Linked DNA regions of Acaryochloris sp. CCMEE 5410. Each later gene encodes a partner of the first gene's protein in a complex. Links are inferred from orthologs where the notes say so. Each region holds a gene or a part of one and is shown in the gene's direction. Other genes may lie near its edges.

What was found.
Region 2: the proteins of ON05_RS04275 (region 1) and ON05_RS26815 are in contact, whole or in part, in a solved structure (PDB 8RP0), measured with the Escherichia coli proteins. The link is inferred for Acaryochloris sp. CCMEE 5410 from one-to-one orthologs.

What each region holds. Positions count from the first base shown.
Region 1 is NZ_AFEJ02000001.1:966,572-977,370, forward strand. Bases 225-3,166 are described here. They hold ON05_RS04275 (anthranilate synthase component I), read left to right. Parts: upstream 225-963; coding sequence 964-2,370; downstream 2,371-3,166. Other genes in these bases: ON05_RS04270 (energy-coupling factor transporter transmembrane protein EcfT), read left to right, coding at 225-941; pipX (transcriptional coactivator PipX), read left to right, coding at 2,765-3,034; ON05_RS04285 (YggS family pyridoxal phosphate-dependent enzyme), read left to right, coding at 3,034-3,166. In the rest of the region: more of ON05_RS04270, read left to right, coding at 1-224; more of ON05_RS04285, read left to right, coding at 3,167-3,720; ON05_RS04290 (cell division protein SepF), read left to right, coding at 4,221-4,817; proC (pyrroline-5-carboxylate reductase), read left to right, coding at 4,934-5,749; ON05_RS04300 (TM0106 family RecB-like putative nuclease), read right to left, coding at 5,772-7,244; ON05_RS04305 (ABC transporter ATP-binding protein), read left to right, coding at 7,353-8,711; ON05_RS04310 (DUF1815 family protein), read left to right, coding at 8,967-9,308; ON05_RS04315 (alpha/beta fold hydrolase), read left to right, coding at 9,516-10,409; ON05_RS04320 (hypothetical protein), read left to right, coding at 10,461-10,790. UniProt on the Escherichia coli protein: Part of a heterodimeric complex that catalyzes the two-step biosynthesis of 4-amino-4-deoxychorismate (ADC), a precursor of p-aminobenzoate (PABA) and tetrahydrofolate.
Region 2 is NZ_AFEJ02000002.1:1,289,979-1,304,029, reverse strand. Bases 332-3,144 are described here. They hold ON05_RS26815 (aminodeoxychorismate/anthranilate synthase component II), read left to right. Parts: upstream 332-1,344; coding sequence 1,345-1,944; downstream 1,945-3,144. Other genes in these bases: ON05_RS26810 (MBL fold metallo-hydrolase), read left to right, coding at 1,996-2,766; ON05_RS26820 (diacylglycerol kinase family protein), read left to right, coding at 783-1,232; ybeY (rRNA maturation RNase YbeY), read left to right, coding at 332-611. In the rest of the region: ON05_RS26830 (DUF3285 domain-containing protein), read left to right, coding at 1-62; more of ybeY, read left to right, coding at 81-331; DNA helicase PcrA, read left to right, coding at 3,180-5,522; ON05_RS26800 (HAD-IA family hydrolase), read left to right, coding at 5,563-6,213; ON05_RS26795 (dynamin family protein), read left to right, coding at 6,302-8,383; ON05_RS26790 (NB-ARC domain-containing protein), read right to left, coding at 8,453-11,965; ON05_RS26770 (dynamin family protein), read left to right, coding at 13,952-14,051. UniProt on the Escherichia coli protein: Part of a heterodimeric complex that catalyzes the two-step biosynthesis of 4-amino-4-deoxychorismate (ADC), a precursor of p-aminobenzoate (PABA) and tetrahydrofolate.

The sequences.
Region 1 (10,799 bases):
ACCTGGAACAACCCCGAACTTGGTTACATCGGCTTGACCCTAGAGTAAAACTAGCTTGGCTGATGATGTTCCTGCTCACCCCATTGCTGGCAGATTTACCCTGGCGGTTTGGCTTAGTCTTGGGACTGATTCTCCTAACCATTTCGGCAACCATTCCATTACGGGTCTGGCGCAAGCAAATTGGCTGGTTATTGTTGTTATGTCTATTAGTTTGCAGTATTACCACCCTAATGCCTGATGGCTTAGCAGTGTCCTATCAACCCAGACTCCCGAAGCAAGAACTAGCATTTACACAAGCCCCCACTACTCCCCCAGAAGACTCCCAACCCTGGTATCAACCCCTGATCTTCTGGCAGGGTTCAGAAGACAATCTTCCTCCCACCCTCCCTCAGCCCACAACCTATCAATATGTCCTCTTTCATCGTGGCCCCGTTAGAATCACTCGTCGATCCTTAGAATTGGGGTTACGGTTGGGGACTTGGCTATTCACCTTAATCTACGGAACAACCCTATATCTCTTGACAACGGCCCCGGAAGAAATAACCGTTGCCATTGAAGTTCTATTGCAACCCTTAAAGCGGTGGCGTATTCCTATCACTGAAGTCACCCTAACCTTAACCCTAGCGCTTCGCTTTATGCCCCTAGTTCTAGAAGAAATTCAAAATTTGATTCGAGCCATTCGGACTCGCGCCATTAATTGGAAAAAACTAGGGGTTCGGGGCGCCTTTCAACTCTGGCTGATGTTAGCGGATCGCCTCATTGAAAATTTGTTTTTACGAGCAGAGCAAGTGGCTAGTGCCATGACCGTACGGGGGTTTACCAGCCCAAACCACCACCAAGTCAGATGGCATCAACTCCGAATTCGGCTAATGGATCAGTTGGCGTTAGTTTTAGTCGTCTTGGTTTGTGGCTTACGGATCTGGGTCGGAACGCTTCCCTAAATCAATACCGTTAATATCCGACATGGACGAATTAAAGCCTTGGTATTGGCGATCGCAGCCACTACTCGAACGTAGCGGTACAGATATTTTTGCAGCCTTATTTGGAGAACAAGGGATCGCAACCCTGCTCGAAAGCCCTTATCCCCATCCCCTCGGTCAATACTCCATTTGCGCAGGTGGCCCTCGAAGTGAGGCTGGCGATTTACGCTTATGGACACCAGAATTAGGGCGAATCTTACCGTTCTTGGAACACCAGCTACAACTTAAAAAGCCTTTAGCCCCAGATGGAATCCCTGATGACTTGCCCTTTCAAGGTGGGTGGTTAGGGTGGCTGGGGTATGACCTCGCTTGGGAAATCGAACGTTTACCCCACCTTAAACCTGATCCCCTGCCATTCCCTGTAGCCTTTTGGTATGAGCCTGAAAACTTTGCAATTTTGGATCATCAACAGCAAATCCTCTGGCTTGCAGCCAGCGATCCCCACCATTTAGATCACCTAGAACACCAGCTAGCATCCTACACTCCACATCCAATCATTCCATCATTTAAGGCAATAGACTTTCAGTTTGTGACAAATCAAGTTGAGTATGAAGCGATGGTACGACAGGCCTTAGCCCATATTCAGGCTGGAGACATTTTCCAGGCCAATCTCTCCACTCGTTTTTCGGTCAAGGCCGACGCCGATCCCTGGCAGCTCTACCAGCAACTGCAAACGATCAATCCCTCACCCTTTGCCAGCTACTGGCAAACTCCATGGGGATCGGTCGTCAGTTGTTCACCAGAACGGCTTGTTCGACTCAAAGGGACACAAGCCGAGACCCGCCCAATTGCCGGGACTCGCGCCCGGGGAATCACCCTCGAAGAGGATCAACAATTAGCTCATGCCTTAAAGAAGAACTTAAAAGAAAGAGCTGAGCATACCATGCTGGTGGATCTTGAACGTAATGACCTCGGTCGAGTCTGTAACTGGGGATCAGTTGCCGTAAATGAATTTCTAGTCCTTGAATACTACAGTCATGTAATTCATCTAGTTAGCAATATTGTTGGTACCCTACAACCCAATCGTTCTGCAGTTGAGCTGATTCGATCGGTCTTCCCAGGAGGAACCATTACTGGCTGCCCTAAGGTTCGTTGTATGGAAATTATTGAAACGTTAGAACCTTACCGCCGGAGCTTATTTTATGGTTCCTGTGGGTATTTAGACTATCGGGGGCAGCTAGATCTGAATATTTTGATTCGAACCTTATTGATTACCCCTATACATCCTCCTGGCAGCTCCCCTAACCGGTCTATCCCGTCTTCTATGATTTGGGGACAAGTGGGGGCTGGGATTGTGGCCGATAGTCACCCTGAACAGGAATGGTTAGAATCCTTGCAAAAAGCCAAAGCGCAGGTGGAAGCCATTCAAGCAATGGACTCGCAAATCTAAAGTGATTATGTATATGTCGTTTCTTGGGAATGTGCTGTGTAACGGGTTTAGTGAAAGGACAAGCAAATCTATTCAAAAAACAGTCGACATTTCGCAAAGGACGTCCAGTATAATAGACGACAATTTCAGAGTTACTAGACTTGGCGAAATTCACTAAGAAAGGACAATCATCCTTGAAAAGTGAGCGATCTTTTTTTACTTTGACAAAATAACCTCAGCTATTTCAATTCACTCCATTCTCAAGATCTATACCCAAGGGAAAAACTGACATTGCTTAAAACTGCCCTATTCTTTAGAAACAAAGCTATTTAGACAGGACCCACAGCATTGTTCTAGGGAGTAGTTATCGTTCTATAAATCACTCCTACTGCTTTGGCCTCTCCCTTACATGCGAATGATCACTGAAACGTATCTAAATCATCCAACTTTTGGTCTACTCTACAGTCTTTGTGTGATTGATGCTAAGAGTGCGTTGTACACCACGCTTTATGCCCAACGGTTATTTTTTTTAGTTTCAACATCTGCAGAGCAGTTAGAGTTTTCTCCCATTACTCGACAAGAGGCTAAAGTCGCCGTAGAAAGTCGTCTCAGACTCCTTAGGCGATCGGGTACTCGCCAAGACTACGACCAACTTCAGCTTGTTCACCAACAAACTTTTCAATAATGCCTTCTCCGCAGCCATTGACCCTCACGGATCGAGTCATCTCCATTCAACGATCCTTGCCGGGATCCGTTCGCCTGATTGCTGTATCCAAATATATGCCGACTGCATTGATCCGAGAGGCCTATGATGCAGGTTTACGCGACTTTGGCGAAAGCCGGGTACAGGAAGCGATTCAGAAACAAGCAGAGCTACAGGATCTCTCAGAGCTCACTTGGCATCTCATTGGCCACCTTCAAAGCAATAAAGCCAAACTAGCGGTTCGTCACTTCGACTGGATTCACTCGGTAGATAGCTTAGCTTTAGCCCAACGCCTCAATCGGCTGGTTGCATCAGAGCAGAATTCACCTCAGTTATGTCTTCAAGTCAAACCTCTCCCAGATCCTGGCAAATTTGGTTGGACGTTTGCTGGTCTTAAAGCCGATCTACCTGCGTTAAAAGCCTGTGCCCATCTTCACTGGCGGGGATTAATGACGATATTACCGATGGGGTTATCGAGCCAGGAAATCTTAAATGCTTTTCATGAAACTCAACAGTTAGCTCAAGACATTACCCAGCAGTCCCCAGAGGATTTCACCTTACATGAGCTGTCCATGGGGATGTCCAATGATTATCAGTTGGCTGTTCAGGCTGGCGCCACAATGGTTCGAGTAGGCCGTCGTCTTTTCGGGGATCGGCCTCGGCCCTAAGCCATCCTTCTATATGGTGAGGCTGATGGCTTAACTCTGAACGCCATAGACAAGAAGGTCTTCACAAGTTTTTCCTGGGCGAATCACTATTCTATTCAAAGAGACCGTATCTATCTGAATGACAATGCGAATAGGAAGCCTCTGTAAAAGATGACAATTTCATAGGTTATGTAAAGGAAATGATTTCTTAATTTAAACTTTAGTTTCAACACTCGAATTGCTGATTTGCAATTAGATCATTGATGTATAATTCAATCTAAATTTTCCATACCATGGGATTTGTCGCAAAGAGCTGATTTTTTCTATAAAGATCAATCTTGGTAATTAAGGCGACAGTGGTATTGACAAATCAAACAAATCCAAGTTTGATGAGAAGATCTAAATTTAATAGAGATCTTTACGAATAAAATTCCTTGATGACCTTAGATCGAACTATTGCTCGGTCTTCTTGAAATCAGGTTCTTCATACCCTCAAAACCTTCATAGATGGAGCCCAACTCGTGAGCAGTTTATTTGGCAGATTAAAGGATTTCGTCGGCATCCCAGAGTCGGATGACGATTATGATTACGTTGATGAATATGACGAAATTCAAAACGATGGGTATTCGGATCATTCTTATTCAGCAGAGTACTCCGAAGAACCCGTTGAAGTGGGTGAAGCGTTGAACAGTCAATCTGAGAAAGAACAGGGGTCTCAAGTGAATTCTAATACTAGCAATGTTGTAGGTATGCCCGGTGCCAGCCGCTTATGGGGATCTACCACTGAGGTTTTAGTGATGGAACCACGAGCATTCGAAGAAATGCCCCAAGTGATCCAAGCTTTACGTGAACGTAAGTCTGTGGTTCTCAATCTAACGATGATGGAACCTATTCAGGCTCAGCGAGCCGTGGATTTTGTAGCAGGTGCAACTTATACCATTGACGGCCACCAAGAGCGTGTTGGAGATAGCATCTTCCTCTTCACCCCCAATTGTGTTCAGGTCAGCACCCATCTGGGTGTCGTTCATGAAGCACCTACTACACCTCATTTTTCACGTCCTACAACCACTGCATCTTGGAAAAATGATATGCAGATGAACCAGGCTATTGCCCAGTAAATAGCCATCTCTGGCTACTTTGGGGTTTTCTCAAAACTCAATACAGCAAGGAATCTCGACTAAGCTTTGGTAGACTGGTGCATTGTTTCTGCCATCTTCAGCTTAGGGGTATTCTAGTGAGTCAGTTTCGCGATCAGCTTGGCATCATTGGTGGTGGCGTTATGGCTGAAGCCATTTTGTCACGACTGCTTTCCCAAAAAATCTGTTCGCCAGAGCAGATTCAAGTAAGTGATATTTCCAAAGAGCGATTAGAGGTTCTAATCGGTCGCTATCAGATTCAGGGATCTACCCTTAATGATGCGGTTGCCTCCAACGCTCAGGTCTTGGTGTTGGCCATCAAACCTCAAATATTTCCAAAGGTCGCTGATCCCCTCGCATCGTCCATACCCGCTGGATGTTTAGTCCTTTCTATTTTGGCGGGGGTAACTTTGGGGACGTTAGAAGCAGCTTTTCCAGGATCCCCTGTGATTCGAGTTATGCCAAACACACCGGCTACAGTTGGGGCTGGAATAGCTGCGATCGCAGCAGGTAACCATGCGAATCAAACGCACCTAGATCTTGCTCATCAGCTTTTTAGCGCCGTTGGCCAGGCGGTTACCGTACCTGAATCATTAATGGATGCAGTCACCGGGCTATCGGGATCAGGGCCAGCTTATGTTGCCTTGGTGTTGGAAGCTCTTACGGATGGAGGCGTTTCGGTCGGTTTGCCTCGCCCCATTGCCAATCAATTAGCCCTGCAAACCCTTTTGGGCACGGCCAAATTAGTGGATGAAACGGGACTACATCCTGCCCAACTCAAGGATCAGGTTACGAGTCCAGGTGGTACGACGATTGCTGGGGTTGCGGCTCTAGAGCAAGCGGGACTTCGATCAGCCCTGATCAAAGCTGTTCAGGCTGCTTATCATCGCTCCTGTGAGCTCGGCCGAGGCTAAATCAAAATTGCCAGCTTCAACATTATGGGGATTGTAAGGCCGGCGCTGTTAACTCGAAGGCCAAAAAATCAGCCAGCCAATTTTTGATTTGATAGGTGGCTTGGCAATCATCCTCGTTGTATTCAACAATCGTATCGAGGAAATCGCGATCGCCCGTAGAAAGCCACTCACTATACCAGTAGATGGACTGGGCTCCATTCGCTTCGCTATTGCGCCATTGAAACCCTAGCCATCGCGCGATCAATTTCAAGGTATAACTTTCTACAGGCAGCACAACCGTGTGGGTCACATGAGCGTGCAAATCAATAAATCGCTCCAATAAAGGCTGAATGATCGTATCGGGGTTACCATACAAGGCTGCTAAGCGTTCAACGGTTTGAACTTCGTAGGCACAAAAATGGTAAATCGGTGCTTGGGGATAGGCCAACACTAAATCCAAGAACTGCTGCCATGCCTGCTCTTCCTGGTGAGGTTGATCGGCTAAGAGGGGATAAAAGATCTCGGTTTGGTTTTCTCGATCGACGACTAATACCCCATGCAGATAGGCCAAATTGAGACTGGGTTCTGCTTCGATATCGAAGTAGAGTTCGATGGGAGCAGGGGAAATTTGGGTGGCTATTGCGCTAACTTCACTGGCCGCAAACACTACAGGAGCCTGCTTAGCAAATGCCTGGGCCTGACAAATGAGTTTGTTAGCAACCTCTCGACCAAATCCCGTCACCTCAGCCAATTGGGTGGGATTCGCAATCGCTAAATCTTCTACGGTCGCTAAATTATGAGCTTGGAGGATGGGATAGCGGCTGGGGGTAACCCCTGGTAATAAGGATAAATGTTGATCTTGTTGAGCAATTTGATAGCAGTGGGATAGCCATCCACACAAGCTGCAGCGATTACTGACAATAAAGACCTCGGGCTCATGTTGGGTTTGGATTATCTCGACAAGTTCCAGAAGTAATTGATCTAGCTTCGGCTGATTAATGGGCAGGTTAACGGCATAGAGCCCTCGTTCCCGCAGGTACAGATAGGACTCCTCTGGCCAAACCCCTTGTATGGTCGCCAGCAGATAAGCATGAAAGGTTGCCAAGATTTGATATTCCAGCTTGGGACGTTTACTCAGGCGAATATCCGTCGGCACATATTGCCAATCTCCAAAATCTGAGGTTCCCTCGGTTTTAGTGAGGAGATCGGGAATACTTTGATAGGCAACGCCATTGCCTTGATCCATCCAGAGAACGCCCCGCCGAATATAGGGAGCGCCAGCCTGCATCAGGGCTAACGTTGCATGGGCCCCTGCTTGCCAGTCATATTTGGGATAGTCTGGTTGAACCCAGGATTGACGCGCGAAAAAGGTCTGTTGATGCTCAAGGCGATCCTGCCGAAGTTTGTTGAGAAAATCGCTAGGCGCAGACTTATGAGTTTTGTCTTCATAGACATCCAGATACGCTTGTCGATGACAACGCTGGTAACTCAGTAATAATTGGGCGGTCAGCAGCATGCAGACACAATAATGGATTTCCCTGAAGGAATCTTAACAAATCCTTCTGGTCAGCCGATAAATTCCCTTGACTGATATCGAGCAGCACAATAGGCTGAGAGCGATGTAATGGATACCGATGTTGTCGTGGCTCAGGTTATCTTTGAGGATGTCTATAAAAGTTTTCCGGCTCGTAAAGGTGATCGCACAGCCAATCCCACGTCCGTTGACCCCAATTTAAGTTCAACAACCTCCACTCAGCCTAAATCTAAGGACGATACCAAAAACGATACCGTTACCGTATTGCGCCGCATCAATTTTTCTGTTGAAGATGGGGAGTTTATGGTGCTGGTGGGTCCCTCAGGATGTGGGAAAAGCACGCTCTTACGCCTGATTGCAGGATTAGAGGACTTAACTGGGGGCAGTATCAGGATTGGCGATCGCAAAATCAATCACCTCCCCCCAAAAGCACGAGACATCGCCATGGTGTTTCAAAGTTACGCCCTTTATCCCCACATGAGCGTCTATAACAATTTAGCCTTTGGTCTCCGTCGTACCCAATCCCAGCGAGACCCTAAACGGCGCTCTATTTCTGCATCCCTACGCAGAAAACTAGAGTCTGGCTTAGTATCCGCGACCCGAATATTACCCAAGCCCTTCAGATATCGTTCCAAACGAGAAAAATTAATTGAGCAGACCGTCCATCAAGTTGCCGAAATCTTACAAATTGAGACTTTACTGGACCGCCTGCCCAAGCAACTCTCCGGGGGACAGAAGCAGCGAGTGGCTCTGGGGCGTGCCATGGCCCGTGATCCCCAAGTTTTTTTAATGGATGAACCCCTATCTAACCTGGACGCCAAGCTGCGAACTCAAACCCGAGCCCAAATCGTCAAACTCCAGCGACAACTCGGAACAACAACGGTCTATGTCACTCATGACCAAACGGAAGCCATGACCATGGGGGATCGAATTGCCGTTATGAATGCTGGGCAAATTCAGCAAATTGCTAGCCCTTTAGAGCTGTATAACCAGCCGATCAACCGATTTGTAGCCCAGTTCATTGGTTCTCCCCCTATGAACTTTATCTCCGTCCAGGTTCAATCGTCTCGAAACTTACAACATCCACAATTCACCCTCACCCTGCCAGAAGTGTGGGAAACGGTCCTCCAGAATTATCAAGGCCAAACCCTAACCTTAGGGATCCGCCCAGAACATCTGGATCTGGCATCCTCCCATTCCAGCAATATTCCCACCCAGGTCGAATTGGTTGAAGCCTTAGGCCATGAGACCTATCTGTCTTTACAGTTGACCCAGAACCATCAAATGCCCCAATCACCGGTCCCATTAATTGCCCGAATCAATCCTTATCAGCAAGTCAGCCTTGGCGAGCAGTTATGGTTCTCAGTTCAACTAGATAAGATTCATCTGTTTGATCAACAGACTGAAGCGGCAATCCGCCCTAGCCAATTACCAGCCCCAACCCATTAGTTTTAGCTCCTTTCCCATCGGTACTTTCTTTGACTCTGTGTTGTTGAATACGGAACTTGAAACGGGGTTCGATTAAGTTACCTCCCAGCATGGCCATACCTTACTTTTGGATGATGTGAAGCAAGTCGTTTGCTCGATAGGGCAGCTAACGCACCTGGGAACAATAGTAAGGAGAAGTTTAGTCGAGGGGGAAACAGAGCATGTCAATAACCATTAACCAAGCTAGAATGTGTACTCACTCAGAAGGGTAATCCTGTGTTTGTCCGGTTAGCCAATCAACACCGTGAATTTGTTCGAGACTTAGTCATGAACCTCCAAGCCCTAGCTATTGTGCTAGAACGTCGAGGATACGTGGCGTCTTGCTATACCTGCGGTGGCCAAATGAACAGTGCCTCCTTCATGGTGAGTTTAGGAGAAAATCATCTGATTCGGTTTTTAGTGTCCGACTATGGGATCACCTGGACCGAAATGCGAGATGACCGTGAACTCATGAAGTTGGAAGGGGCTGAAGCCATTAGCCAATTGCAAGAATTAGCCAACTTAATCAAATATGAGCAACCCGCCCAGAGCCCATCGTCTGTGCTGGCCGAGTCATAATCCTTAATTTATTCACCTCATTTGTCAAATTTGTCCCCATCTTGGACTTGTTCAGTCGATGATTTAGTCCAAATTCGTTGGTGAAATGTTACGCTGTATACCTAGTTAGCAGGGGGTAAATTGTGTAGTCATCTTGATCATTCAAGATTGACTCAATGGCAAACTGTCATGTTTCAATTACCACCCATCGAGGTTGCACTGTAACGTATGACCACTGCGAGTTCTGGCTGGCAACACCAGTTTATTCAAACTAATAAGATTCGGCTCCACTATGTCACCCAAGGTGAAGGCGATTTAGTTATTCTTCTCCATGGATTTCCTGAGTTTTGGTACTCTTGGCGGTATCAGCTTCCGGTTTTAGCCCGTCATTTCAAGGTTGTGGTTCCTGATCTACGGGGGTACAACGATTCAGACAAGCCGTCGAGTGGCTATGATATCGACACCCTCAGCGAGGATATTGTTGGTTTAATCCAGAACTTAGGTTATCGCTGTGCCCATATCGTTGGTCATGACACGGGCGGAATGATTGCCTGGAACTTGGCTCAAAAATTTCCCCAATATTTGCAGAACTTAGTTCTCTTGAATGCGCCTCATCCCCAGCGATTATTTCGAGAGTTTTCTAGCAACCTTGATCAGCTTCGCCGGAGCTGGTATCTGTTGGCTTTCCAGATCCCTGGGCTACCGGAATGGTTGATTCAATCCAATCTGCGCCAATTTCTCCAGGATTGGTTCCAGAAACAAGCCATTCGCAAAGCGGCCTTCTCTTCTGAGACCTTAGGGATTTATCAGGCTGCCCTAGAAAAACGCGGGGTCCTGTCTGCCGCGATTAACTATTATCGGCAGTTGCTGTCTCCCCAAGACTGGTTATCCAATTCGGATCGCAAACTATTGCCCATCCAAGTCCCTACTTTGGTGTTGTGGGGAGAAGATGACACGGTTTTAAGCCCCAACTTAGCACTGGGCTTTGAGCGGTTTGTACAGGCCCCATTTCGCCTCAAGTTTGTTCCTGAATGCGGCCATTGGATTCAGCAGGAAGTCCCCAAAATTGTGAATCGAGAGCTACTAGATTTTCTGCGTCAGAGTAAGCCCGCTTTTAGTTAGATTAAAACCTTTTTAGCTAATTGATTGGACTCAAGAAGCTATTTCAAAACAATGGATCGACAAGAAGCCTTACTTGCGTTGACTCAAGCAGGTCTTAAAGCAAATTACGCTGAAGGTCCTACCGGTTGTTTCCTAGGTGGAGAAAGTATACAAAGTAAGGGAGAGTTTTCCATTTACACTAATAGCTTTATGATCTGGAAAAACTCTGAATCTTGGGTTGCTGCGCTTCCTGGTTTAGGAAACACGGATATTGAAATTGAATGCTCTACCCTGAAAGAAGCGGTTGAAGCTGGGCGTAAGCACAGAATCGGGGATGTATGGCTCAAAGAAAAACGGGTCAAGGACAATAGATCCTGTACCCGAATCAAAAACTTGTCATGAGCCTAACAT
Region 2 (14,051 bases), on another replicon or contig:
TTGGACTAACTACAGTGGGGGTATTAGCCTTGTTGATTGGGCTGTCCTATCTGACTCGTTAGCGAATCGTCTCAAACCACATGCAAGTTGACGTCCATATTCAGTGGGATCTTGAAGACAGAGCCATCCCATCTTCGTTAGTAGAGAATGTGCTTAAACAAGCCCATCAAATTACAGCTGTGACCTGGCAATCTTGGTTTCAGCACTGGTTTGAGTATTTGCAGCCTGGTATTTCTCCGATCCAAACCTATGAATTGAGCCTACTGCTCACGGATGACGCGGCGATCCAGAATTTGAATGCAACCTATCGGCACCTAGATCGCCCCACAGATGTGCTGGCCTTTGCAACCCTTGACTTAACCGATCAGCCGATAGATTTGTGGTCAGAGATGCCTGTGGAGCTCGGCGACATCATTATTTCGGTAGAGACTGCAGCGCAGCAAGCACAAGAGCAACAGCATCCCTTACAGCAGGAGCTAGCTTGGTTAGCGACCCATGGATTGTTGCATCTATTGGGGTGGGATCACCCGACCCCTGAATGCCTCCAAAATATGTTGGCGCAGCAGCAATCATTAATCAATCTCACGAATGTATCGGCAGCAACTAGCTAGACCTAGAAGAGTTTGTTAGAACTGTGGGTAACCTAAACCATAGTGAGTGAGAAATACTTCTCTGATTAAGCAATAGACAATTTAATCCTTGATTCAGACCCATCGCTTTCAGATTTATTGCAGCCATGCCCTTTGCGGTCGTAGTGTAGAATCGTTAAAAAGATTAAATTTATGTCAAATAAATCTATAATCTCTTCACAAAGTAGCACTGAGCCTGAACCAGCGCGGCTTAAGCGTGAGCTGTCATTCAAAGTCGCTCATAATCTATTTGTGAGTTTTAAATATGCCTGGGCCGGATTGAGTTATACCTTCCAAACTCAGCGTAACTTTCGGATTCATACCGTGATCGGTAGTGTGGCCTTAAGTATGGGGTTGTCCCTTCATCTTGAACCTGTAGAATTGGCTGTGATTGCCTTGACCAGTGGTTTAGTGCTGGTCATGGAGTTACTAAATACCGCTTTGGAAGCGGTTGTTGATCTAACAGTGGAGCGGACTTACCATGAGTTGGCCAAGATAGCCAAAGACTGTGCAGCCGCAGCTGTTTTAGTATCAGCAATGGCAGCAGTGGTGATTGCTGCATTTCTAATTATTCCGCCTTTTCTAGCTCTCTTTCAGGCTTAAAACGCGTTTTGATGTGATGACAGCGCTGTTTGCAGTCAGGTTTATAGCTGCAAAGTAGGATAAACACGCTAAGTTGGAGAGATAACTTTCTCTTGGGACAGGAGCGCAAGCCTTGCTACTGGTTGTTGATAATTACGACAGCTTTACTTACAACCTGGTTCAGTATTTGGGAGAACTCGCCACTGAATTTGAAGTGGCCCAAGATATTCAGGTTTTTCGCAATGATCAGATTACCCTAGCCGAAGTTGAGAAGCTCCAGCCCGATGCAATCGTTATATCTCCAGGGCCGGGACGGCCTCAAGATGCTGGAATTTCTCTAGAGCTGATTGAGCAATTGGGTGCAACCGTACCGATCTTGGGAGTCTGTTTAGGCCATCAGAGTATTGGCCAAGTGTTTGGTGGCGATATTGTGTCTGCCCCAGTGCTGATGCATGGTAAAACATCCCCTATCCGTCATAAATCCACGGGGGTTTTTTCCGGGTTAGATAATCCTTTTACCGCAACTCGGTATCATAGTCTGGTGATAGAGAAGGAAACCTGTCCAGAGGTCCTAGAGATTACGGCTTGGACTGAGGACGGCACGATTATGGGGGTGCGTCATCGGAACTATCCTCACATTGAAGGCGTCCAGTTTCACCCAGAGAGTATTTTGACGACATCTGGGAAACAACTGCTCAAGAATTTTCTGAGCCACCTTCCTACCGATGGCTAATACTGATCGGGTTTCACAGGACATACATTCAGGGATACATCACAGAGAACTATGAACCGTCGCCGCTTCATGCACTATGTGCAAGCAGGATTGATCACCAGCTTGGGAACTGGTCTTGCCACCCATTGGCAGTCTTCATCCGCCCAAGCCGCAGGCTCTCTGAGCATTCGTTGGCTAGGCCATACTTGTTTCTTATTCTCAGGCAGCGGTATTCAGGTATTGGTCAATCCTTTCCGTCCTGCGGGTTGTACGGCTAAATATCCGTCACCCCAAACGTCGGCCAATATTGTTCTTATTAGTAGCCGACTGCTGGATGAAGGGGTGGTTGAAGGTTTACCCGGAAGACCCAAGTTATTGTTTGAACCGGGGGCTTATAAAACCAACGGTTTGCAGTTCCAAGGTATACGGACGCTCCATGATCGGGTCAACGGCTATCGGTTTGGCACCAATGTGGCTTGGAAGTGGATTCAAGGGGGGGTAAATGTGGTTCACTTAGGCGGTATTGCCTCTCCCATTAGTGTAGACCAGAAGATCCTAATGGGGCGGCCGGATGTGCTACTGATTCCCGTGGGTGGCAGTGCAAAAGCTTATAACCCAGAAGAGGCAAAGGCTGCGGTTCAAGCCCTCAACCCTAAAATGGTGATTCCGACCCATTACAAAACGGCTGCTGCTGACGAAAGTTCCTGTGACCTGCAGTCGGTGGATGCGTTTCTTTCCCTGATGCAAGGGGCTACCATTCGACGATCTGGTGGGAGTGGTCTAACGGTTAGTTCAGGTAACCTTCCCAGTTCCGGTCCTGTTATTCAAGTGTTGAGTTATTGAGCTAGATCGGTGGCGTTTAGTAGCCTATACCGTTGCCTTAATGCTGCATGGGTATTGGAGGAAGAATCATCTATCATTCCCTGGAGTGTTGATGATGTGTTCTTATCTCTTCAGTGGGTGTCCTAGACAGCCCTAGAGGAGGGTATGCCTTGTAGCAATTCATCAAAAAGGGACGACTAGAGATTCCTTAGGGTTAAGGAGAGATTTGGCTATGGTTTGGTTGTTTCTCGCGGCTTTGTGGGTAGGATAAGGCGCTACTCTTGCCCTTTATTCTCTAACTTTATAATTTTTTCTAACTTGCGTTTCTATTGGAATCACGTATGGTGGGCACAGAGATTGTTCGAATACTCAATTCCATTGGCATAACATCTCTGCTAAAGACGATACTTCTGAATTCTTCTCCTTGATTTTTTATGTCTGCTATTCCTGACTTTTTAAGTCATCTCAATCCTTCCCAGCGACAGGCAGTGGAACACTTCTGTGGTCCGCTGTTGGTGGTAGCGGGGGCTGGATCGGGTAAAACTCGAGCCTTGACCTATCGCATCTCTAATTTGGTGATGCGCCATCAGGTTAATCCCGAAAATATTCTGGCTGTGACTTTTACGAATAAAGCGGCTCGGGAAATGAAGGAGCGGATTGAGAAATTATTTGCGGAACAGCTGGCCCAGCAGGATCACGGCAAAGCCCTAGAATTGTTAGCACCTCAGCAGCAGACAAAGTTGCGATCGCAAGTCTACAAAACCATTACCAAACCTCTCTGGATTGGCACATTCCATAGTCTTTGTGCCCGCCTGTTACGGATGGAAATTGAGAAGTACCAGGATGAGAAGGGCCGTAAATGGCAGCGTAATTTCTCTATCTTTGACGAATCAGATGTCCAGAGTCTGATCAAAGATATTGTGGTCAATCAGCTCAATCTCGACGACCGTAAATTCCAGCCTCGTTCCGTCCGCTTTGCTATTAGTAATGCTAAAAACCAAGGCTGGAACCCCCAAGAGCTAGAAGCCAATCAACAGGATTTTCGCGGTCGCGTGGTAGCCCAGGTCTACAGCAAATATCAAGATTCCCTAGCTGCCAATAACGGCCTGGACTTTGATGATCTGATTCGGGTGCTGGTGCAGCTGCTAAAACAGAACGGCCAAGTTCTGGGCTATTGGCACCAGCAGTTTCGCCATATGCTGGTGGACGAATACCAGGATACTAACCGCACCCAGTATGATTTGCTGCGGTTACTAGCGACCAACGGCACCGATACCCGCAACTTTAAGGATTGGGAGCATCGCTCTATCTTTGTAGTGGGTGATGCTGATCAGTCCATTTACTCCTTTCGGGCAGCAGATTTCAAAATCCTGATGGGATTTCAGCAGGATTTTGGCGATGGCCTGCCGGATGATGACACGCGGACGATGGTGAAGCTAGAGGAGAACTATCGGTCTACCGAAAACATCCTCCAAGTGGCCAATGAACTCATCGATAACAATACAGAACGCATCGACAAAATTCTTAAGCCGACTCGGGGTGCGGGAGAACCCATCTACTGCTATCGGGCGGATGACGAGCTGCATGAATCCGATTTTGTCGTGCAGCAGATTCGGACTCTAGAGCAATCCCACCCCGAACTGAGCTGGGGCGATTTTGCCATTCTCTATCGAACTAATGCTCAATCTCGGGCTTTTGAAGAGGGCTTAGTCCGTTGGAGTATTCCCTATACGGTGGTCGGGGGACTGAAGTTCTACGATCGCCGGGAAATTAAAGATGTTCTTGCCTATTTACGCTTAATTGTTAATCCGGCTGATACGGTCAGCCTCAAACGGGTGATTAATACACCCCGCAGAGGGATTGGCAAAACCACCTTAGATCGCCTTATGAATGCAGCCCAGGAGCTAGGAGTGCCCTTATGGGAAATGCTGACAGAAGAGACGGCAGTCAAAACCTTAGCTGCTCGTAGCGCCAAGCCAATTTTGCAGTTTGTGGAAATGATGCGGCATTGGCAAGGGCAGGTGGAAACCCAATCTGCAGCCAATATTATCCAGGGGATCTTAGAAGATTCGGGGTATGTTCGGGACTTAAAAAATCAGGGAACTGATGAAGCGGATGATCGAATTGGCAATGTCCAGGAATTGCAAAATGCCGCTTTACAATATGCAGAAGAGAATACCGATGAGTCTCTCCCTTCTTTTCTCGCTAATACGGCCTTGGCCTCTGATTTAGATGATTTAGATGAAAAAACTACGGTGTCACTGATGACATTGCATGCAGCTAAGGGGTTGGAATTTCCCATCGTCTTTTTAGTTGGCCTAGAACAAGGACTGTTCCCTAATTTCCGCTCTTTAGAAGATCCTGCGGCTATCGAAGAAGAACGCCGTCTTTGCTATGTTGGCGTTACTCGGGCTCAAGAAAGACTCTTTATTTCTCACGCACGAGAGCGACGACTCTATGGTTCAAGGGAGCCAGCGATGCCTTCACTGTTTCTATCAGAGCTGCCTCGAGATCTCTTACAGACTAATTCTTTATCGGCCATCCCGTCTGAGTCGCCCCATTCTGCAATGGGCCCAGGGACTAAAAAGAAAAAGATGCCCAATACCCATGCCATGGATTGGGCGGTCGGTGATCGGCTTGTTCATCGCGGGTTTGGACTAGGGGAGGTGACCCATATTTTTGGAGGTGGGAATAAAATCTGCTTAGCAGTTAAATTTCCAGGGATTGGCAAAAAGATTATTGACCCGAATATCACGGTATTGGATCGGGTGGAATGAAATCGAAATTCAAGTTATGGAGATACGAACATAACGAAGTATGCGCTTGATCGTTTTTGATTTTGACGGCACCCTTGCCGATTCCCTTGGCATATTTATCGAAGCCACCAATCGCCTAGCTAGAGATTTTCGATATGAACCTCTATCTCCGGTTCAAATCGAGCTAATGCGGAAGTTAGGGATTCAAGAAATTGCTCAAGAATTAGGGATTCCCAAATGGAGATCCCTTTGCTATTTGCAGCGTTTTCGGCAGGAGCTGACTCATAGTATTGACGATTTATCGTTAGTCGAAGGCATCGAAACCGCCCTCCATAATTTGAAGTCTGAAGGTTATCGTTTAGGGATTGTTACTGCTAATTCTCGCAGGAATGTTGAGTATGTTCTTCAGAAATATGCTATCGATCATCTCTTTGAATTTATTTATGGTGGTCAGATTCTATCGGGGAAGAGACGGACGCTAAAAAAATTGGCTAGACTCAAGGCCACTGACCCTAAAGAATTGGTTTATGTGGGTGATGAAATTAATGATGTGAAGGCAGCTAAACAGGTTGGTTTAACTAGTATTGCCGTTTGTTGGGGGTTTAATGACCGAACAGTTCTTGCGGAGAAAACCCCTAATTTTTTACTGGAGCACCCTGATCAGATTCTTCAAAGCCTGAGTCAAGGGCATCTATCGCTTGAGTCTGCCTAGTGAAGGGTTGGCAGACTCTCTCAGGCTTATCGGTGGATTTAAAAGTGCAGATGGGTATGCTGGAAAAGCAGCCTTACCTTCCTCCACTATGAGTAATTCCGTTGAAACCGCTAGCTTCCTGGAAGATTTAGATCGAATTTCTCAAATCCGCCAGGAAATTGCCTCCCACCTATCCAGCATTGCCGAAACCTTAGAAGATGCTGAACGGGCTGGAGAATCCGCCTCTGGATCATTGCAGCTTCAACAAGAAATTGAAGACGTGAGTGTCGCCTGCCGCAACTTAAAGCAGGGAGTTTTCCGGTTGATGGTTCTAGGAGATATGAAGCGAGGGAAAAGCACCTTCCTCAACGCTTTGATTGGAGAAAACTTACTGCCCAGTGACGTCAATCCCTGTACAGCCCTGCTGACCATCTTGCGATATGGTCCCGATAAAACTGTAACCGTCCACTTCAATGATGGTAAATCCCCCGAACAAATTGACTTTGCTAGCTTCAAAGACCGCTACACCATTGACCCAGAAGAAGCAAAGCAGCTAGAAGAACAAAAGCAGATTGCCTTCCCAGATGTGAGCCATGCCGTGGTCGAGTATCCGCTGCCGTTGTTAGAGAAAGGGGTTGAGATTGTCGATAGCCCAGGCTTAAACGATACGGAAGCCAGAAACGATCTCTCCCTAGGTTTTATCCAAAACTGTCATGCCATTCTGTTTGTACTGCGAGCCACTCAGCCTTGCACCCTGGCTGAACGTCGCTACCTCGAGAACTATATTAAAGATCGGGGATTGTCGATCTTCTTTTTGATTAATGCTTGGGACCAAATTAAGGAAAGTCTGATTGACCCCGATGATCCAGACGAATTGGAAGATGCTACCCGCAAACTCCATAAAGTCTTTCATGCCAACCTGGCAGAATACTGCCAAGTCGATGGCTATGACCTCTATGAAGAGCGGGTATTTCCCGTTTCAGCCTTGCAGGCTCTCCGCAAGCGAGTGAAAGATACGGATGCTAACTTAGAGGGCACCGGATTTCCCGACTTTTTGGCCTCACTGAATACGTTCCTGACTCAGGAGCGCGCGATCGCAGAATTGCGGCAAGCCCGAACCTTGGCTCGACAAGCTCTCAACCGAGTTCATGATGCCACAAATCGACGGATTCCCCTGTTAGATCAGAGCGTTCAGGAATTAGAGCAACGCATTGAGTCCGTCGAGCCGGAATTTGAGGATTTGAAAGAAATTGGTGAGAACTTTAGAGAAGATATTCATCGGATGCGAGATCAGCGATCGCGTTCGATTGCCGATTCATTTCGCACCTATATATTCGATTTAGAGGCAACCTTTGATCAAGACTTCCTCAAATATCAACCCCCTGATCTAGAGTTGCTGGATCTATTTAGTCAAGGACGCCGGGAAGCCTTTAACGCTGCTTTTCAACAAGCCTTTCAGCAGTATGTCAATGATAAGTTCTTTGCTTGGAGCATCCGCGCCGAGCGGGACTTAAAAGATGCCTTCGAAGAACTGTCTAAAAGTGCTGAGCAATACGGTAACTCTTATGCCAGAATTACCGACCGAATTACCGAAAAATTGACGGGGCAAAATATGAATGCTCGCGGTCCCAAACGTCAGTCCAATGATAACGTACCTGGATGGGCTAAATGGGCAATGGGTTTATTCTCCCTCGCCTCTGGCAATATCGGCGGGGCGGCAATGGCCGTTACGGGGTTTGACTTCCAGAGCATTATGCTCAACTTCTTCACCTCTGCTGGCATTGCCCTGATTGCTTCATCCGTCTTTGGCATTATGTTGGGGCCGATTACTTTTGCATTGGTGGGATTAGGCATTGGGGCGTTGCAAGCGGATCATGCCCGCAAACAATTGACCAAGGCGACGAAAGAAGAGTTTGTGAAATGTCTACCCCAAATTGCCCAGGAAAAATACCAGCCCATTTATAGCTCGGTCCAAGACTGTTTTGATGCCTACAACCAAGAGGTGATGCAGCGCTTGCAAGAGGATATCCAGTCTCGCAAACAAGAGTTAGACAACCTCCTAGAGCAGAAAAACTCACGAGAGATCGATCGCCAAACGGAAGTTGCTCGCTTAGAGAATTTAGAGCAGGCCGTCTCTACCGACTGTGAGCTGATCGAGACGGCCTATCAGAATCTATTGGCTACGGCATAACGCTGGTGTTGATTCAGAATGCAGGCCTTTTTCAGTTGAAACGGTTCTTTCCTGCCAATGCTGTTTGGGCTAGCGTTCTACCGCACCTAAAATCTTGAGCGTCTGTCGTTCAGCGTCAGTTAATCCAGTGGCCCCTGAAATGTTCATGCCTTCATACAATTTCGGGGGCTGCAGGGTGTGCAAGCATGTTCCAGTGTGCACATTCCAGACTCGGACCGTTTCGTCCATTCCGCCACTGGTGATGATATTGCCTTCGGCTGCAAAAGAAACTGAGAAGATACCGTCAGAATGACCTCCCAGCACTTGGATGCATTCCCCTGTCTGTGCTTCCCAAATGCGAACTGTGCGATCAAAGCTCCCACTTGCGATAGCCTGACCATCAGCACTAAAAATTACAGACAAGACAATGGCCGCATGCTCATTCATATGGCAGAGACATTTACCTTGCTCCAGATCCCAAAGTTTGACGCTTCCGTCATTACCCCCCGTCACCAGTAAAGACTCCTGGGGATGGAAGGCAACGGACCAGATCCAATCTTCATCACTCAGGGTTTGAACGCAAGCGCCTGAGGCCAGATCCCAAATCTGGACACTATTCAATCTTGACGTAGCCAGGTATTGCCCCGAAGGACTATAGGCCAAACCCAGCGCATAATGTTCTTCTCCCACCAGGGTATTCAGCAATTCCCCAGTATGAACATTCCATAGATGGACATTGTTGTCTCCACCAGAAACAGCTAATACGTCTCCATCGGGTCTTAGCGCTATATCCCAGCACCATTCGCCTGGCATTCGAAAGGTATTTAGGCAAATCCCATTCGTAGAATCCCAAACCTTGATCTCATAAGAATAGGTTGCACTCACCAACACTTGACCATCGGCACTGTAGGCCACTGATCTTACCCGACCAGAATGGCCTTCCAGATTTTGCACACCTTGACCCGATTGGGTATTCCAAAGTCGTACCCCCCGATCATTACTCCCACTCGCAACTATCGTGTGGGTTGGACTATGAGCCACTGACCACACATAATCGTTATATCCATTCAGACACTTCAGCAGTTGTCCCGTTTGCACATCCCATACCCGCACCGTTGAGTCTTCACTTCCACTCGCCAGGCACAGATTGTCTGGATGGAACGCCACCGTAGACACCCGTGATGTATGGCCTTGCAAGCATTTCAAGCACTGACCTGTTGGCAGATCCCAAATTCTGACGGTATTGTCGCCGGAACTACTTGCCAATAATTGGCCATCAGTGCTAAAGGCCACCGAGAAGATTTGGGTTGTGTGGCCCTGGAGGATTCTGATCCGTTTTGCTTGATACACATCCCAGAGCTGAATTTGCCCATCACTATAGCCCACAGCTAATTGTCGATCATCGGGACTAAACGCAAGGGGAGATTCTTGACTAGTGACGTCTGGGGGCAGACACTGTCTGCGATTGGATGACATATGCCAAAGACTGACCTGACCATCAAGATAGCCAATCGCCAATTGATCGCCACTGGAATTGAAGGTCACGGATCGAGCGGACTGTCCTTCTGCATTCAAACTTTGAATGCAGGCTTGAGTGCTGATATTCCAGATCTTGACACTGCCATCTTGGCTAGCACTGGCCAAAATATAATCTGGGTCAGCCCCAGTTTGAGGCTGAAAGGCCACCGACATCACTGCCCCCGTATGCCCTTTCAAAGTCTGGATGCAACTTCCTGACTTAACATTCCAAACCTTAATGGTGTGGTCAACACTACAGCTTGCAATTAAACAACCATCATCGCTAAAGGTGATAGATAAGATCAGCACCTTGTGACTGGATAAGGTCTGCTGATGCTGGTATCGCAGGAAATCATAGAGTTTGATGTTCCCAGTATCAGCAACGGCCAAACAACTTCCATTGGGACTATAGGCAAGACTAAAGATACTGCCTAGGGTTTCAGAAAATAGGGTTGATTCTAAGTTGGCATGGGCAAAATTGACTTGGTGGAGTTTGACTTCTCGTAGATCTGCCTGCTGGATCGTTAAGTGAGATAAATCTAAGTTGCAAAAATCTGCCTGACAAAGTCGCAGTAGATTCAAAATATTCCCTACCGCATAGGTGAGTCTATTTTGAGCATGAGTTTGCAGACTATTTAAAAGGTGTTTGAGATGTTGTTCTAGCTGGCCTTGGTTGGGATAGGTTTCTAAGAGATGACGAAAAATAGGCTTAAGAATCAGTCGAATTTGAGCTTCTCGTAAATAATCTTTGGATTGCACCAGGACCAACGGATATTGATGCAGATCATCCATTTGATCCCCAACGAGTTCATGACTTACATGAGAAATTAAATTCTCGGTTACGTATTCCATGACCACGGGTTGCAATGTAAAACCAGCTGGACGGGTCTCGTTCGGTAAGACTTTTTCGATCAGCGAGCGACGACCCAGAAACTCCAGAGCTTCAAGCAAGGTCGTAAAGGAAGGCAAACTGATAACATCACTAGCGAGTTGTTGGATAGTGGCAGGTTCACGATAAATAGCCAACCAGGTCATCACTTGTCGTTCTAGCGCAGATAATCGCTCAAACTGTTGATCCAACAGCCGACGAATCCCATTGAAAGCCATCGTCCCTTGCTGAATAAACTCAGTCACATTCCCTGAAAACACATCCTGAATGGATGTAGCGGCAATCTTTAACGCTAGAGGATTACCTTGATAAGCCTCGATCAGCGAGGTTGTTTCTGAGGCTGAACCTGATAGCCCTTTACTCTTGAGAATTTCGTAGGCAGCCGTAGTGCCTAATCCTTCTAACTTAAAGACACGGACGGGTAAATGTGTCCCCATTTGGATGGCAACTTCTTCTGGCAATTCGCGACTGGTCAAAACCAGACAACTGTTATGGGCAACCTCACCAATTCGTTGGAGAAGTTCACCATACTCTTCATACATGGGTTGATAACGCCCAAATTGACCACTCTGAAATAAACTTTCAACATTGTCTAAAACGATTAGACATCGCTGTTGCTGTAAATACTGAATAAGAACTGAAATTCGTTGAGATGGTGTGTTGGGTAATTTAGGTAAGCTTTGATTGCATAAGTTGAGGATTAAGTCTGCTAGTAACTCCATCACCGGGGGCATATTCTTGAGGCTTCGCCAGAGTACATAGGCAAACTGACTTTGGAGCTGTTGGGCTAACTTCACGGAGAGTGCTGTTTTACCGACCCCTCCAATTCCTAACAGGGTAATCAAGCTACATTGATCACCTAATATCCATTCCTGAAGTGTGGCTAATTCTGTTGACCGCCCCCAAAAGGAAGATACATTTACTGCCTCTCCCCAATCTTGATATACACATTCCTCATTACTGGTGTTAGGGGACAGAACAAAGTTGGGTAATGGATGTAACCCAATATATTCACTGAGTGCAATTTTGAAGTTATTTTTAGATACTTTTGTGTTTAAAACATTAGATAGCTTCTGCCATAAATGAGAACCCACCTTTTTGATATAACCGACTTCATAGCCAGTGCTATCAGCGATTTGACGGTAGGATTGTCCATGCCAACATTGGGAGAAAACATGAATCTGGGGCGTAAGCACAGAATCGGGGATGTATGGCTCAAAGAAAAACGGGTCAAGGACAATAGATCCTGTACCCGAATCAAAAACTTGTCATGAGCCTAACATCGCAATTGCCAACCGTACTAGAGCATCACGAATTTCTAGAACAGGTCGAAGCACTCAAAGAATCACCCAGCCTGAGTCAGATGGTTTATATCGTTCTGCAAATGGGTTTGTATTTGGCTCGATGGCTTCTGGAGGATGAACTCTCACGGCGAGCAAAACAGTATTTGAATGGCCTAGGTGTAGCACCTGCGGAACCCGCTTGCACTCGAAGGGATGGGAATCTCGTCAGATGCAGACACTGGTGGGAAATATTTACTGAAAGCGACGGGTGGGTCGTTGTCCAAAAGGGTGTCCAGGTAGTCTATCAGCTCCTCTGGACCAATCCATTGGGATTACCTCTTACCAGCACAGCAGTAAAGAACTGGTGCGTCTAGGCTGCTTGTTAAGTCTATTTATGCCCTATGAACTGGCCAGTTGGATGCTGAGTCAGTGGAGTGGTTTATCCGTCAGTTCATCAAGCTTGTGGAATTGGGTGCAAGTCATGGGCAACAAAGCTTATCAGGAGCTAGAGGCTCAACTCAAAGCTCAAGCATCAGGTGAACAGGCTCCTAGTGAAGCGATTTCAGAGGTGTTGTCTGCTCTGCCTTTGGCCATTGCTGCTGACGGTGTGATGGTGCCCTTTCGCCCCACTCCGAAAACCCCCAAGGGAAAATCCAGTGGCGAGAAGTTAAAGTCGCTATCTTAGCCCGCCTGGGAACACGGCTCACCCGAGCTAAAAGAGTGTCCCCCAACTACTGCGTCGAAGACTGGTAGCAGTATTGGGCGATATCGACCAGTTCATCCCCTTACTGCAACTCGAAGCCCGCAAACAAGACTTTGAATCGGCCCCAAGCGTCATCTGGTTGAGTGATGGGGGCGAGGCTTCTGGCGAGTCTACCGCACCTTGTTCTCTCACTGTGCTGTGGCAGTTCTCGATTTTTTCATGCAGCAGGCCATCTTGCACGAGCAACAAAGTGATGTTTGGGGATGTTCGCTCTGCTCAAGCCCAAGCCTGGTTTCGGCGCTGGCGACACCAATTGCGACATGGGCAACACCTATTAGTATTGCGGTCCTTGACGATGTTGATTCACTCACAATTGTTTACGGGCAAATCTTTTACGACGTTGCTCCAGGTACAGGCTTATTTCCAGCGCCATCTGCGACACATCCAATATCGCCACTTTGAACAACTACAGATACCGCTGGGGTCAGGAATGGTCGAAAGTGCTTGTAAGTGGCTGATTCAACAGCGCTTTAAGGGGGTTGGTATGCGCTGGAGTGAGGATGGTTTCAATCATCTACTCATGCTGCGGCTTGCCTGGGTCAATCAACGGTTTGACTCCCTATTCCCAGGGGTAACCATTCCGAAGTCTAAGGCATCCCCGATCCATTAGCTACGCCCTGAATCTGGATATCACTGAGACTCTCACTGGTATTGATCTTTTGTTGAATGTAATTGAGAATCCGAACAGCATCCTCTGAATTTGAAAGCACGATACGTTTTTAGAGAGGAAAAAAGAACTTGCACTTTTAATCTCTCTTATGGTCTGTGAATATTTCTGGAGAGTCAAATAATTTACCCAGCTTTTTGTGCTCAAAAGAGGAGATATCTATCTTGGCTGCTTTGCGTAAAGCTCAGAGCTGTCATGATTAAAATCGTATTTATAAAAAGTAGAGCTACAAGCTAAGTTCACGTGCATTAAGACTTTTGAGTGGGAAAACTAAAGTCAATAACGCTATCTATTCGTCCGTTAATATCAGGCATGAGCCTGACCGTTGCTCCGTTCACTTCTCGTCACAGGCTTAGAATCGAAGTGAATCTCAAACAAACCGTTTTGAATAAGCAGGCGTTATTTCTCCAAACCCTGTCATTGATCTTCTGATGACTTTATCTGTGCTGAATATCACGAAATACTGGCGATGGCTCAACTGGATACCTACCGTAATTTGCTCCAAACTCTACAGATGACTGTAGGAGTGTTGGAGCTTCGAGAAACAGATGAGTTGCGGCGAGAGGTGC